Regions from separate parts of the Erwinia sp. 1181_3 genome, predicted to be linked through region 1. Evidence: predicted binding sites of a transcription regulator. Region 1 holds the regulator's gene; each other region holds the start of a gene.
What was found. Region 1 encodes CRP, which controls carbon source genes, mostly activating them, when cyclic AMP is high. Its sites were predicted from a motif close to ATGTGANNNNNNTCACAT; they were not measured.

Region 1 (3,175 bases):
GGCAGCGGCAATGGCCAACCCGGCCAGCGTTCCCAGCGCCCTGTGCTGGATACGTACCCGAGTAGCGCTGTAACCGTTGAGGCTGACAAACATCACCGTCATCAGTATCCAGTAAGGCTTCGGCAGATTGAAGAACAGGGCCAGTGAACTGGCGAAGGTCAGCATGACTGCATAGCGTGCGGCGGTGCGCAGGGCAGAGGATTTCAGCGACAGATAACTCTTCAACGCAGGAAACAGCGGCAGGCGGCGCTGGCGGTCCGCCATCAGGTCGCGACGGTACAACGGGTGCTGGGTGCGTAGCACGCGGGCGATACGGCTGAAGTGATAATAGCAAAAGTTGCCAACCGGATTATCGGGGTGCTGACGGGATATTTTTTCCAGTGCCTGAAGCGGTTTTTCCATCGTGAAACGTTCAGGGAAGCGGTGATAGAGGATATCGTCAGCCAGTACCCGCAGGCGTGTGGCAATGGTCTGCGCATTCCAGCGGATCACCGCCTCGGCGTGGCTCTGCTCTACCAGCTTCTGTACTTCCTCGGGCTGATGCAGGCTGACGGCGATATGTTCCTGTAGATCGAGGGCGACCTGAAATGCGCGCGTCAGTCGCTGATAATGGTCGCGATTGGCGGCCAGCATATGCATTTGCTGGTAACAGGTGTTAATCAGATCGACGGCTTTCTGTTGGCGGACCAACAGGGGAGGCAGGGCGGTTTGGGGATCGGTCAACTGGGTTAGCAGACTGTATTTCGCTTCGCAGTAATCAGCCAGTTCATGATAGAGCAGACTGAGGGTTTCGCGCATCGGCTGCTCTTTCCACAGCCAGAACCAGAACCAGTTAAACGCGCCATACCAGACGGTACCGAGAATGAACAATAGCGGCGGCTGCCACATGGGCATGCGTCCGGCCAGACTGAGGGTGAAAATGGCGGCAATCAGCGATGCCGGTAGCAGACGACCGTGCAGCGGACTGATTTCACCGGTGACGCCAAGCAGCAGTGCCATGACCAGCAGGATCACGGGCAGTGGCACCTCTTCTGCCCCGGCGTACTGAATCAAAAAGCTACTGAAAGCAAACAGGCAACCGCCTACGATCAGACGTTTGAAGAAGCGTTTGTGTGGAGTATCAAGACCGGCATTGTTACAACAGGCGGGGACTAATGAGAACAGCAGGCCGTTTTGCAGGTTGCCGAGCATCCAGCCGATCGCCACGGGTAAACACAGCACCAGTGTTTGCCTGAGTGCGTAGTTAACTTCGGGGTGATAGATAATTCTCCGCCACATGAGCCACACCAAATAAAAACGGCGCGACTGGGCGTCGCGCCGTGGGTTCAGAGCCGGTTAACGTGTTCCGTAAACAACAATGGTTTTACCATGTGCTGAGATCAGGTTTTGATCTTCCAGCATTTTCAGAATACGACCCACCGTTTCGCGGGAGCAGCCGACGATCTGGCCGATCTCCTGACGGGTGATTTTGATCTGCATCCCATCCGGGTGCGTCATGGCATCCGGTTGTTTCGCCAGATTCAACAACGTTTGGGCAATGCGTCCGGTCACATCAAGGAAAGCTAAATTACCCACTTTCTCTGATGTGACTTGCAGGCGACGCGCCATCTGTGAAGACAGGCGCATCAGGATGTCAGGATTCACCTGAATCAACTGACGGAATTTTTTGTAGGAAATTTCAGCCACTTCACAGGCTGTTTTCGCACGTACCCATGCACTGCGCTCCTGACCTTCTTCAAAGAGGCCCAGCTCGCCAATGAAGTCGCCCTGATTGAGGTAGGAGAGGATCATCTCTTTGCCTTCTTCATCCTTGATTAACACCGCTACTGATCCTTTAACGATGTAATAGAGGGTTTCCGCCTTCTCACCCTGATGAATCAGAGTGCTTTTGGATGGATATTTGTGAATATGGCAATGTGACAGGAACCATTCGAGTGTAGGGTCTGTTTGCGGTTTGCCGAGAACCATTCGCTGTTATCCTCTGTTGTAATCGTGCCTAAATATACCCTGTATTCGGCGTGCTGCAGATGCGTTGCCGCTGGCCTGAAGCGCGAAATATTTTTGGGTATCAGGGGATGTATCCCTGCCAGGCGTTGAAATATTCAAGCGTTCCCATAGGGAAATTATACGGGCCTCTGTTAAGAGCATGGCTCGTGCTGTCGTCCCGTTTTTACCGTGCATTGTTATGCCAGTAAAATATTGCAGCTTCGTTTGTAGCACAGCTTTACAAGACTGTCTTCTGTTGTCTCGCTTCAGCATAGTTCGAAAAAGGCAACGTTGCCGTTTTTGTGAGTGCAGCGTACTCTGCGGTAACTGAATCAATGAGAGGATTTTGTGATGCAAGCACGAGTTAAGTGGGTTGAAGGGATGACGTTTTTGGGAGAATCCTCATCCGGCCATCAGATTTTGATGGATGGCAACGCGGGGGATAAAGCACCCAGCCCGATGGAGATGGTGCTGATGGCTGCCGGGGGATGCAGTGCGATTGATGTGGTGTCTATTCTGCAGAAAGGCCGTCACGATGTCGCCGACTGTGAAGTTAAATTGACCTCGGAACGTCGTGAAGAGGCACCGCGTATTTTCACCCATATTAACCTGCACTTTATTGTCAGCGGCAAGGCGTTAACGGATAAAGCCGTTTCACGTGCGGTCGACCTCTCTGCGGAGAAATACTGCTCGGTGGCGATTATGCTGGGGAGCGCGGTGAAAATGACGCACAGCTATGAAGTGACAGATCTGACCTGAAGCTGGTTTCTTATGGGTAACGATGTTCGTTGTCGTTACCCACAGCTGACAGAACGTAGCGTACACATCCTGCTATTCCTCTCTCTACCCGCATTTCACGCCACGGCAGGCGAATAACATCAGCGGTATATTTCCCTCGTTCTACATTCCTTTCTTAATTTGCTGCAGGCTGGCGAAACAACAGCTGAATGTCCGGCGTTTGCCCATGATTCTCTGTTGCTGCCTGGTCTGCCGTTGTCAGATTTAATCAACCAGGAGTCATGATGACTATCGAGACGCTGATTCAGGATGTCACACCAAAGGTGCTGCAATGGCGGCGGCATATTCACGCGAATGCCGAACTCTCTTTCCACGAGCATGGCACCGCAGACTATGTTGCCGCTGAACTGGCAAAGTTTGGCCCATTAACACTTAGTCGCCCGACGCCAAA
Region 2 (3,175 bases), on a different contig from region 1:
CCGCGCTCGCGAATCACTGCATCCAGCGCCTGAAGCGTTCGATAATCCGGGCGTTTCATTAATCGTTCTACTCTCTTTCAGGTGTGGTTGTGCACTATGCCATAGATTGGGGGTATAGCTTACGCCACTTTACGAATCAACCACTTTGTGGGGTGTGTTCCAATCCTGTGAATCAAACGCCGTGGAAGGCGGTGATTTTGCCCAGCCTTGCTTTATACTACGCGCACACAGTGGCTCACAGGTTTTAAACATACCATGACACAAGACGAACTGAAAAAAGCTGTCGGCTGGGCAGCTCTGGATTACGTCACTCCGGGCACTATCGTTGGCGTTGGCACCGGGTCGACTGCTGCCCATTTCATTGATGCACTGGCGTCGATTAAACATCAGATTGAAGGAGCGGTCTCCAGCTCAGAAGCTTCCACGGCCAAACTGAAAGGCTACGGCATCCATGTCTTCGATCTTAACGAGATCGATCAGCTGGCGGTCTATGTTGACGGTGCCGATGAGATTAACGGGCAGATGCAGATGATCAAGGGCGGCGGCGCAGCGCTGACGCGCGAGAAAATTATTGCAGCCGTTGCCGACCGCTTTATCTGTATTGCGGATGCATCCAAGCAGGTCGATGTGCTGGGGCGTTTCCCTCTGCCTGTAGAAGTTATCCCGATGGCGCGCTCGTACGTTGCTCGCGAACTGGTGAAGCTCGGTGGTCAGCCGGAGTACCGCCAGAACGTGGTGACCGACAATGGAAACATTATTCTTGATGTTCATAATCTCAAAATCATTGACCCCATTCGGCTGGAAGCAGCAATTAACGCGCTGCCAGGCGTAGTCACTGTGGGTCTGTTTGGTGCCCGTGGTGCCGATGTGGCGCTGATCGGTACAGCCAACGGCGTGCAAACTATTCAGAAATGATCTCTCTGGCACCCGCGGGTGCCGGTTATTTTTATGCGAAAAACATCTTTTCTTTTGCAGGCGAAATTTAGTGACTTATGTCACATAGTTGCTGCCTGAGGCGCGATCCTCCTGAAGGTTCACGTTGCACCATGATTTTCTGCCGCAATGTTCTGTGAGTCGGGGGCGCCATGCTGGAGGCCAGGCAATCGTTTGTATTGCCGCCAGCGTAGATTTTGTTATTTTGACAGAAGGCTATCTTATATCCCCGCGTTTTTCCCATTGCAGCCGACAGCGATTATGTTGGTCAACGAGAACAATGACAGGGATTAAGCCACATCTGAAGTCTGCTAAATAGGGTCGGGAAATGGCAAAAGTATCACTGGAGAAAGACAAAATTAAATTCCTGCTGGTGGAAGGCGTTCACCAGAGTGCAGTTGATAATCTGCGCTCTGCTGGCTACACCAACATTGAATTTCACAAGGGCGCATTGGATAGCGAAACACTGAAAGAATCCATCCGTGATGCGCACTTCATCGGGCTGCGTTCGCGCACCAACCTTACCGAAGAGATCTTTGCTGCGGCAGAAAAACTGGTTGCCGTTGGCTGTTTCTGCATCGGGACAAACCAGGTTGATCTGAATGCGGCAGCGAAGCGTGGTATTCCGGTGTTTAACGCACCTTTCTCCAATACCCGATCCGTAGCTGAACTGGTGATCGGTGAGCTGTTGCTGATGCTGCGCGGTGTTCCGGCGGCCAATGCGAAAGCACACCGTGGCGAGTGGCATAAACTGGCTGTGGGTTCCTATGAAGCACGCGGCAAAAAGCTGGGCATCATTGGTTACGGTCATATCGGTATGCAGCTGGGTGTGCTCGCCGAGAGCCTGGGTATGCATGTGTTCTTTTACGATATTGAGAGCAAACTGCCGCTGGGTAATGCCACGCAGGTACAGCATCTCTCTGACCTGCTGAATATGAGCGATGTTGTGAGCCTGCACGTGCCTGAAACGCAGTCCACCCAGAATATGATGGGCCCGGAAGAGTTGGCGCTGATGAAGCCCGGTGCACTGCTGATTAACGCCTCGCGCGGAACCGTGGTGGATATTCCTGCGCTGTGCCACGTGCTGGCCACTAAGCACCTGGCGGGCGCGGCGATTGACGTTTTCCCGGAAGAACCTGCGACCAACAGCGATCCGTTCAATTCACCGCTGTGTGAGTTCGACAACGTGATCCTGACACCCCATATCGGTGGGTCGACCCAGGAAGCTCAGGAGAACATCGGTATTGAAGTCGCGGGTAAACTGGCCAAGTACTCTGACAATGGCTCTACACTGTCGGCGGTTAACTTCCCGGAAGCCTCGCTGCCAATGCACGGTGCGAATGCCAGCCGTCTGATGCACATCCATGAGAACCGTCCAGGTGTACTGACGGCGATCAACCTGATCTTTGCTGACCAGGGTATCAACATCTCCGCTCAGTATCTGCAAACGACACCGCAGATGGGTTACGTGGTCATCGACGTTGATGCACCGCAAGATGTGGCTGATAGAGCACTGCAGCTGATGAAGGCAATTCCTGGTACCGTTCGCGCACGTCTGCTGTACTGATTGTCGTGTTGTTCATGCCTCAACCTTGAGGCATTGATTCAGCCTGATGGATAATGAATACCCGCAAGATTTCTCGCCGCAGGAAGGCGACAACTGAACAAATCCCCGGGAGCTTACTGAAGTAAGTGACCGGGGTTTGTGAGGGCAGGCAACACACCTGTGGTGTGAAAGATAAAGGGTATTACCATTGCCAGATTTTTGAAGGCGTAATCAACGCAGGTAAGGGAATATCCCATTGCTCTACCGGCAAGGTGTCCACCTGCTGACAATCATGCGCCAGCCCTATCGGCATAAAGCCGTGCTGCTGCCAGTTCTGTAGCGTCCTGTCGTAAAATCCGCCTCCCATCCCCAAACGTTGTCCTCCGGCATCAAACGCCACCAGTGGCACGATCAGCACATCCAGCTCGCTTAACGGCAACAGATTGCGGATATCCAGCGGCGGTTCAGGAATACGCAGGCGGTTTATCTTCAGTTCAGTCTTCTCATCGTAACGCAGAAACAGTAACTGACCCGTCGAGAAAGGATGAAGCACGGGCAGGTAAACCTGCTGCTTTCGCTGCCACAGTTTGGCGATTAATGGTCGGGTATTGATCTCGCCATCGACGGAAAGAAACAGTGCGATATGCTGCGCCTGCTGTATCGGGGCAAAATTCAGGGCATGGTCTGCCGCCTGCA
Region 3 (3,175 bases), on a different contig from region 1:
TCCGGCTCTTCGCCGAAGTGAACCCCTGCCGGGTACTGACAGAAGACCACGCCAGTTTTCAGCACACGGTCTTTTGCTTCCACGGTGCCGTGCGGCACGGCGATGGATTCACCGAGGTAAGTCGGTGTCAGCTTTTCACGTTCCAGCATTGCGGCAACGTATTCCGGCTCAACGTAGCCGCCTTTCACCAACTGCTCACCGGCAAAGCGAATGGCCTGCTCTTTATTGTCCGCATGGTTACCCAGGAACACATTGCTGGCGCTCAGTTTGAACAGGTGATCCTGGCCTTCGTCAAAGCTGTCGCTCAGCGTGGTGCTCACTTTCTCACGGTGACCCGCGCTGCGCCCGGCTTCCACCAGGCGTGCTGTCAGGTCGTTATACAGGCCGCTGTCGAGGAAGTTGGTCAGCGAGATGTGCTGGGCATGAGGCGCCTGGCGCATCGCTCGTTCGGTCAGATCGCGGTGAGTAATCACCAGGTCGACATCGCCCGGCAGACTGTTAATCGCGGTGTTGGTCACGGAGATGTTGGTCAGCCCTGCATCGTTCACTTTCTTACGCAGCACACCGGCACCCATGGCGCTGGAACCCATACCCGCATCGCATGCAACGATGATTTTACGGACGTGGCTCAGATCGCTATGCAGGCCATCAGCACCGCCAGCAGGGGCAGTTGACTGGCCTTTAGACTGGGCTTTCATTTCCTGTACGCGACGTGATGCGGCTTCGATGTCGTCATCTTCTTTCACTTTGCTGGTTTTCAGCAGAATGGCAGAAACCACGAAGGAGACAGCAAAGGCGGCAAAGATCGCGGCGATGTTCGCGAAGTAAGCCCCTTTTGGCGTCATTGCCAGCACCGCCAGGATGGAACCCGGTGAAGCCGGAGACACCAGGCCGCCGTTCAGCAGAGTCAGGGTGAATACACCGGTCATACCCCCGAGGATCACCGCCAGAATCAGGCGTGGGTTCATCAGCACATACGGGAAGTAGATTTCGTGGATACCACCGAGGAAGTGGATAATGGCAGCGCCACCGGCAGACTGCTTGGCATTACCACGGCCAAAGAACATATAGGCCATCAGTACGCCCATACCTGGGCCCGGGTTCGCTTCGATCAGGAAGAAGATCGACTTACCGGCTTCGCTGGCCTGCTGGATACCCAGTGGCGAGAAGATACCGTGGTTAATGGCGTTATTCAGGAACAGAATTTTTGCCGGTTCCACGAAGATCGAGGTCAGTGGCAGCAGGTTGTTCTGCACCATCAGATTCACGCCTGCGGCGAGAATATGGGACAGACCTTCTACCAGTGGACCAATTGCCAGGAATGCGAGGATAGCCAACAGCATGCCGATGATACCGGCAGAGAAGTTGTTCACCAGCATTTCAAAGCCGCTTTTGATTTTACCGTCAACCTGGCGGTCGAAGGTTTTAATCGCCCAGCCGCCCAGAGGACCTGCAATCATTGAACCGAGGAACATTGGCATGTCCGCACCCACAATCACGCCCATGGTGGTAATAGCACCTACCACACCGCCGCGATCGCCGCCGACCAGACGACCCCCTGTAAAGCCGATCAGCAGTGGCAACAGGTAGGTAATCATTGGGCCAACCAGTTTCGCCAGTGTTTCGTTTGGCAGCCATCCGGTAGGAATAAACAGTGCGGTGATAATACCCCAGGCGATAAACGCCCCGATGTTTGGCATTACCATGTTGCTCAGAAAGCGACCAAAGTTCTGAACCTTGATCTTGATATCTGATGAGGACATAAAAAACACCCCTTATTGGTACGCGCCGCCAAATAAGAGAGCGCGTTGAATTTTTGTTTTAGACCCGACAGTGGGAAGCCGTCAGTATCACTGTATGCAGGCGGACTCTATCACGCGAATATGACGCTGCGTAGCTGTCGGGATAAGTGTGATGTAGATCACTATGTTAGGTGGGGTGCATGGGTTGTTTTAGTGATAACGATCACATTTAAGGAGTGTATGAAAAGGACGGTGGCGAATATTTAAACAATAACAACCGCGTGATGTGATGTGTATCACAAATGTATGTTGTTTGTTTGTTTTTGATTTGTGATGTTGATCACAAATTATTTGAGGGCTGAATGCGTGCGATCACACTTCTTCTGCCCGTCGAAACATGAGATGAGTCTTATGTAAGAAAGTGACAGGTGAGAGGGGAAGGAACATCAGAGCTGACGATTGTCAGCTCTGATGCAGAATTTACTGGAAATTGCCCTTCAGCGCGGCTTGCGCCTGGGTCAACGCCTGGGCATTGGTGCTCAGATTGCTCATCAGCGTATTGTACTGCGTGGCCTGAGGCTGGGTCGGGAACTGGATCGCAGAACCGTTAAAACTGACGTTTGCGCCCTGCTGTTGCAGGAAGTCACCGGTCTGTACCGCATCCTGGCTCAGGGTTTGTAACGCGGGCAGCAGCGGTGCCAGTGTTGCAGCAGGTTGAGTGACCACTTTGTTAAACACATTGTCGTACACGGTTTTTAAATCTTCCGGCTGTTTCAGTGCCGCCTTGCTGCTGTCGGCCTGCATTTTCGCGGACTGAATCTGCTGGGTCAGTACCCCAAGAGAACCGCTCACCTGGCGCAGGGCATCACGGCGTGTCAGGTAATCCTGCGGAGTGTGGATGGCTGAAAGCTCATCAACCACCGGTTTCAGCCCGGAATCCACGGCACGATTTACCTGCTGAGAAAAACCATAAAGAATCGCGTAATCGCTGACGAAGGGACCAAATTTCTGCTTCTGATCTTCACTCAGGCTGGGCAGATGTTCGCCGCTGCGCATAACGGTGTTTTGCAGGAAATCGATAAACGCTTTACGTTGATCGGCTTCGTTATCGCCACAGCCAGTGAGTTGTAACACCATAAACAGCGCCATAACGGGCACCAGCAGACGCGTCAAGATGCGTGATGATCCTGTCATCATAAGAAATTAACTCCTGTTAACAAATACTTATCGGTTTTATTCAAACTACAAATGTTGGGTAAAGAATAGTCGAAATCACTTTTGATGGATAGCGATGTCTGTGTAACTTATTTTTGCGTGGCATTTGTGAGGCAGGTTGCAAAGCAAGATCGAAAAATAAACAAAAAATATGATCCCGATCTCGCAAAATGATCTCATACTTATGATCCTGGCGTTTCCCTGTGCTGCCCCAAAAA
Region 4 (3,175 bases), on a different contig from region 1:
TTTCTCATCATCACCCGTATGCATGTAAATCAAACGGTTTTGCCGGGCGGCATCCAGCTGGTTGCCAATATCATTGGTCAGCGTTGTTTTTATTGAGTTATGTTCTATCGTTTTTAACGCGTAAATACCGTAACCTGATATACCGATAATAATGCAGATTAAAAGAATAAATCCTGAAAAAAGTTTCTTACCTATTGAAAAGTCGTTAAATTTTAAAATAATCATATTAAGTCCTTTATTAAACATAATTAGTGTTATTGAAATAATTCTGCTTCCGGAGGTAAAACACGTGCCTGCAGGATTTTATCGGCAGTGAGAGCGGTTTCATTAAAAATGACTTTTATTGGGCAGTGATGGGATTTAGTGTGTTGATTTTAAAGTTTTTTTAATGTTAATAAGGGGGCTGATTATAAGATTGATGCGCGTTATTTCTGATGAAATAACGCGTTTTCTGATGTTTTGCTGGCAGACAGGGTACTTTTGTCAGTGGAATTAACTTTATGTAAATGGAGTTTTACATTTTTTTACATTTATATTGCAAGGTATCAGCGTTCTTTCTCGCAAACAGGCTGTTTATTTCTTAGCGTTTGCGGCTATCAGGAATAATCAAATCCCCGCGTAGCACGCATGCACCCAGCATGTCGCGGGTTTTCTCTGTCAGCCAGCTGACGATACGTGCTGCCATCGCATCCATGGAGTATTCAATCGAAGGAATGGACGGAATGCCCGGCAGATCCAGCGAACCGGCAAGGCTGAAGATCATAATGTCACCCGGTACGGTTTTATTAAACGCCTGCAGCTGGCCGATCACCCGCTGTGCTTCCTGCTCGTCAGCCACCAGCAGGGCGTTGAAATTAACGGTAGTGGCGTTATTCAGCAGCACCTGTACCGCAACGGACGAGGTGGTGGAATCCATAAACACCAGATTGCGGTTAAACGGCAAAAAGTTGTTTTCCAGCGCCAGCTTATAGCCCAGCAGCACCTGATCGGTATGACCGCTGGCCTCCGGATGGATCAGGGCAATCTGACGGCGGCCCTGGCTGATCAGATAATTACAGGCGGTCTCTGCGGCAAACGCATGGTCAAACTGGATGCTGTTTGGCGTGTCGGCAGCGACACAGTCAATCAGGATGACGTTGTCATCCGTAATATTCAGCGGGAAACGTGCGCCGATAATCAATACATCATCACAGAGGCCGCAGGAGAGTTCATCCAGCGCATTCATCACGCCCGTTTTGCTGTTGGCGAAACGCAGCAGCAGATGCTTTTGATGCTGGCTGAGGTGTTTTTCCAGTGCATAGAGATAACCGGTGGTCTGGTTAATATTCTCCTGTGCGCAGATCACGCCAATGCAGCCCGTCGACTGCGACAGTAGTGACTGCGCGATAACATTTGGCCGGTAGCTGAGTTCTTCGGCTGCTTTCAGCACCGCAAGGCGACTGGCTTCTTTCACTCCGCGCGATCCGCTCAACACCCGTGATACTGTGGCTTTAGACACCCCAGCTAAACGCGATACATCGTTGATTGTTGACATTTTTCTCCCCTGACACCCGGTAACAGCCTGCAAAAAATACCGCAAGAATGGCGCAAAATATCGCCACTGCCAGTATAGCGGCTTTGCATTTTCATGGAAACCGATTTTCCATATCACCTCAAAACTGTCCATATCGACCGCATTTTTGTGATGGGAATCCAGGAAAAAACCCTTTAACACCTGCGTTTATGATGAGTATCACATTTTTGTTTTCCTTAAATGGAAAACGGTTTCCGTATGGTGTCCAATCGTTTCCACATTTACGTTCTATTACATTTCGAGGATAACGGATTATGGTCAGGATTATGCTGTGCTGCTCTGCCGGGATGTCCACCAGTATGCTGGTGAGAAAAATGGTGGAGGCCGCCAATGAAAGAGGGCTGGAGGTGGACATTGAGGCGTATGGCGTCGCAGAGTTCGATACCCAGTTTCCCCGTTATCAGGTGGTGCTGCTGGGGCCACAGGTTAAATATATGCTGAAAACACTGTCAGAAAAGGCTGCCACGCAGGGTATTCCGGTTCAACCCATCGATCCGATGGATTACGGCATGCAGCGCGGTGACAAGGTGCTGGACTTCGCGCTGTCGTTGATTAACGCAGCAAACTAAAGGGTGTTCATATGAGTTCGCTATATCAGTCAATGATTGCCGTTATCGAGCAATCCATCACCCCGCTGGCGGGGCGTCTGGGTCAGCAAAAATACGTTATCGCCATCCGCGATGGCTTCACTGCCGCGCTGCCGTTTATGATCATCGGCTCGTTTATGCTGGTGTTTATCTTCCCGCCCTTTTCGGCGGATACCACCAACAGCTTTGCGCGTGGCTGGCTGGATTTTTCACTGACCTACCGTGAACAGCTGATGCTGCCGTTTAACCTGAGCATGGGGGTGATGACCTTCTTCATCTCTGTCGGGATTGGTGCCAGCCTTGGGCGGCAGTTTAATCTTGACCCGGTGATGTCCGGTCTGCTGGCGTTTATGGCATTTCTGCTGGTGGCGGCCCCTTATGCGGATGGTCATATCTCCACGCAGTATCTCTCCGGGCAGGGTATTTTCACCGCGTTGATCACCGCGATCTACTCGACGCGCGTCTATGCCTGGCTGAAGCAGAACAACATTACCATTCGCCTGCCAAAAGAAGTACCCACCGGGGTGGCGCGCTCCTTTGAAATCCTGATCCCGGTGGTGGTGGTGATGGGCACGCTGCATCCGCTGAATCTGTTTATTGAAGCGCAAACCGGCATGATTATGCCGCAGGCGATTATGCACCTGCTGGAGCCGCTGGTGTCGGCATCGGATTCACTGCCTGCGATCCTGCTGTCGGTGCTGCTGTGCCAGATTTTCTGGTTCGCCGGTATCCACGGTGCCCTGATTGTGACCGGGATTATGAACCCGTTCTGGATGGCGAACCTGTCGGCCAACCAGGCTGCGCTGGCCGCCGGAGCGGCGTTACCGCATATCTATTTACAGGGCTTCTGGGATCACTACCTGCTGATCGGCGGTGTGGGTTCAACACTGCCTCTGGCTTTCCTGCTGTTGCGCAGCCGCGTGACTCATCTGCGTACCATCGGCAAAATGGGCGTGGTGCCCAGCTTCTTCAATATCAATGAACCTATCCTGTTCGGTGCACCGATCATTATGAA

Region 2: the regulator CRP is predicted to act here: its motif matches at 984-1,001, upstream of serA (phosphoglycerate dehydrogenase).
Region 3: the regulator CRP is predicted to act here: its motif matches at 2,027-2,044, upstream of FY046_RS21350 (PTS mannitol transporter subunit IICBA).
Region 4: the regulator CRP is predicted to act here: its motif matches at 1,721-1,738, upstream of FY046_RS05200 (PTS sugar transporter subunit IIB).

The regions. Positions count from the first base shown of each region.
Region 1 is NZ_VTDE01000005.1:23,898-27,072, reverse strand. Features, by position in the region: gene FY046_RS14645 (YccS/YhfK family putative transporter) at 1-1,278, opposite strand, end outside; gene crp (cAMP-activated global transcriptional regulator CRP) at 1,336-1,968, opposite strand; gene FY046_RS14635 (OsmC family protein) at 2,338-2,745, shown strand; gene FY046_RS14630 (amidohydrolase) at 3,006-3,175, shown strand, end outside.
Region 2 is NZ_VTDE01000003.1:305,173-308,347, reverse strand. Features, by position in the region: gene FY046_RS09840 (LysR family transcriptional regulator ArgP) at 1-59, opposite strand, end outside; gene rpiA (ribose-5-phosphate isomerase RpiA) at 256-915, shown strand; gene serA (phosphoglycerate dehydrogenase) at 1,262-2,500, shown strand; gene FY046_RS09825 (5-formyltetrahydrofolate cyclo-ligase) at 2,682-3,175, opposite strand, start outside.
Region 3 is NZ_VTDE01000013.1:105,832-109,006, forward strand. Features, by position in the region: gene FY046_RS21350 (PTS mannitol transporter subunit IICBA) at 1-1,763, opposite strand, end outside; gene FY046_RS21355 (DUF3053 domain-containing protein) at 2,223-2,939, opposite strand.
Region 4 is NZ_VTDE01000002.1:190,134-193,308, reverse strand. Features, by position in the region: gene FY046_RS05210 (methyl-accepting chemotaxis protein) at 1-225, opposite strand, end outside; gene FY046_RS05205 (LacI family DNA-binding transcriptional regulator) at 581-1,534, opposite strand; gene FY046_RS05200 (PTS sugar transporter subunit IIB) at 1,828-2,142, shown strand; gene FY046_RS05195 (PTS sugar transporter subunit IIC) at 2,154-3,175, shown strand, end outside.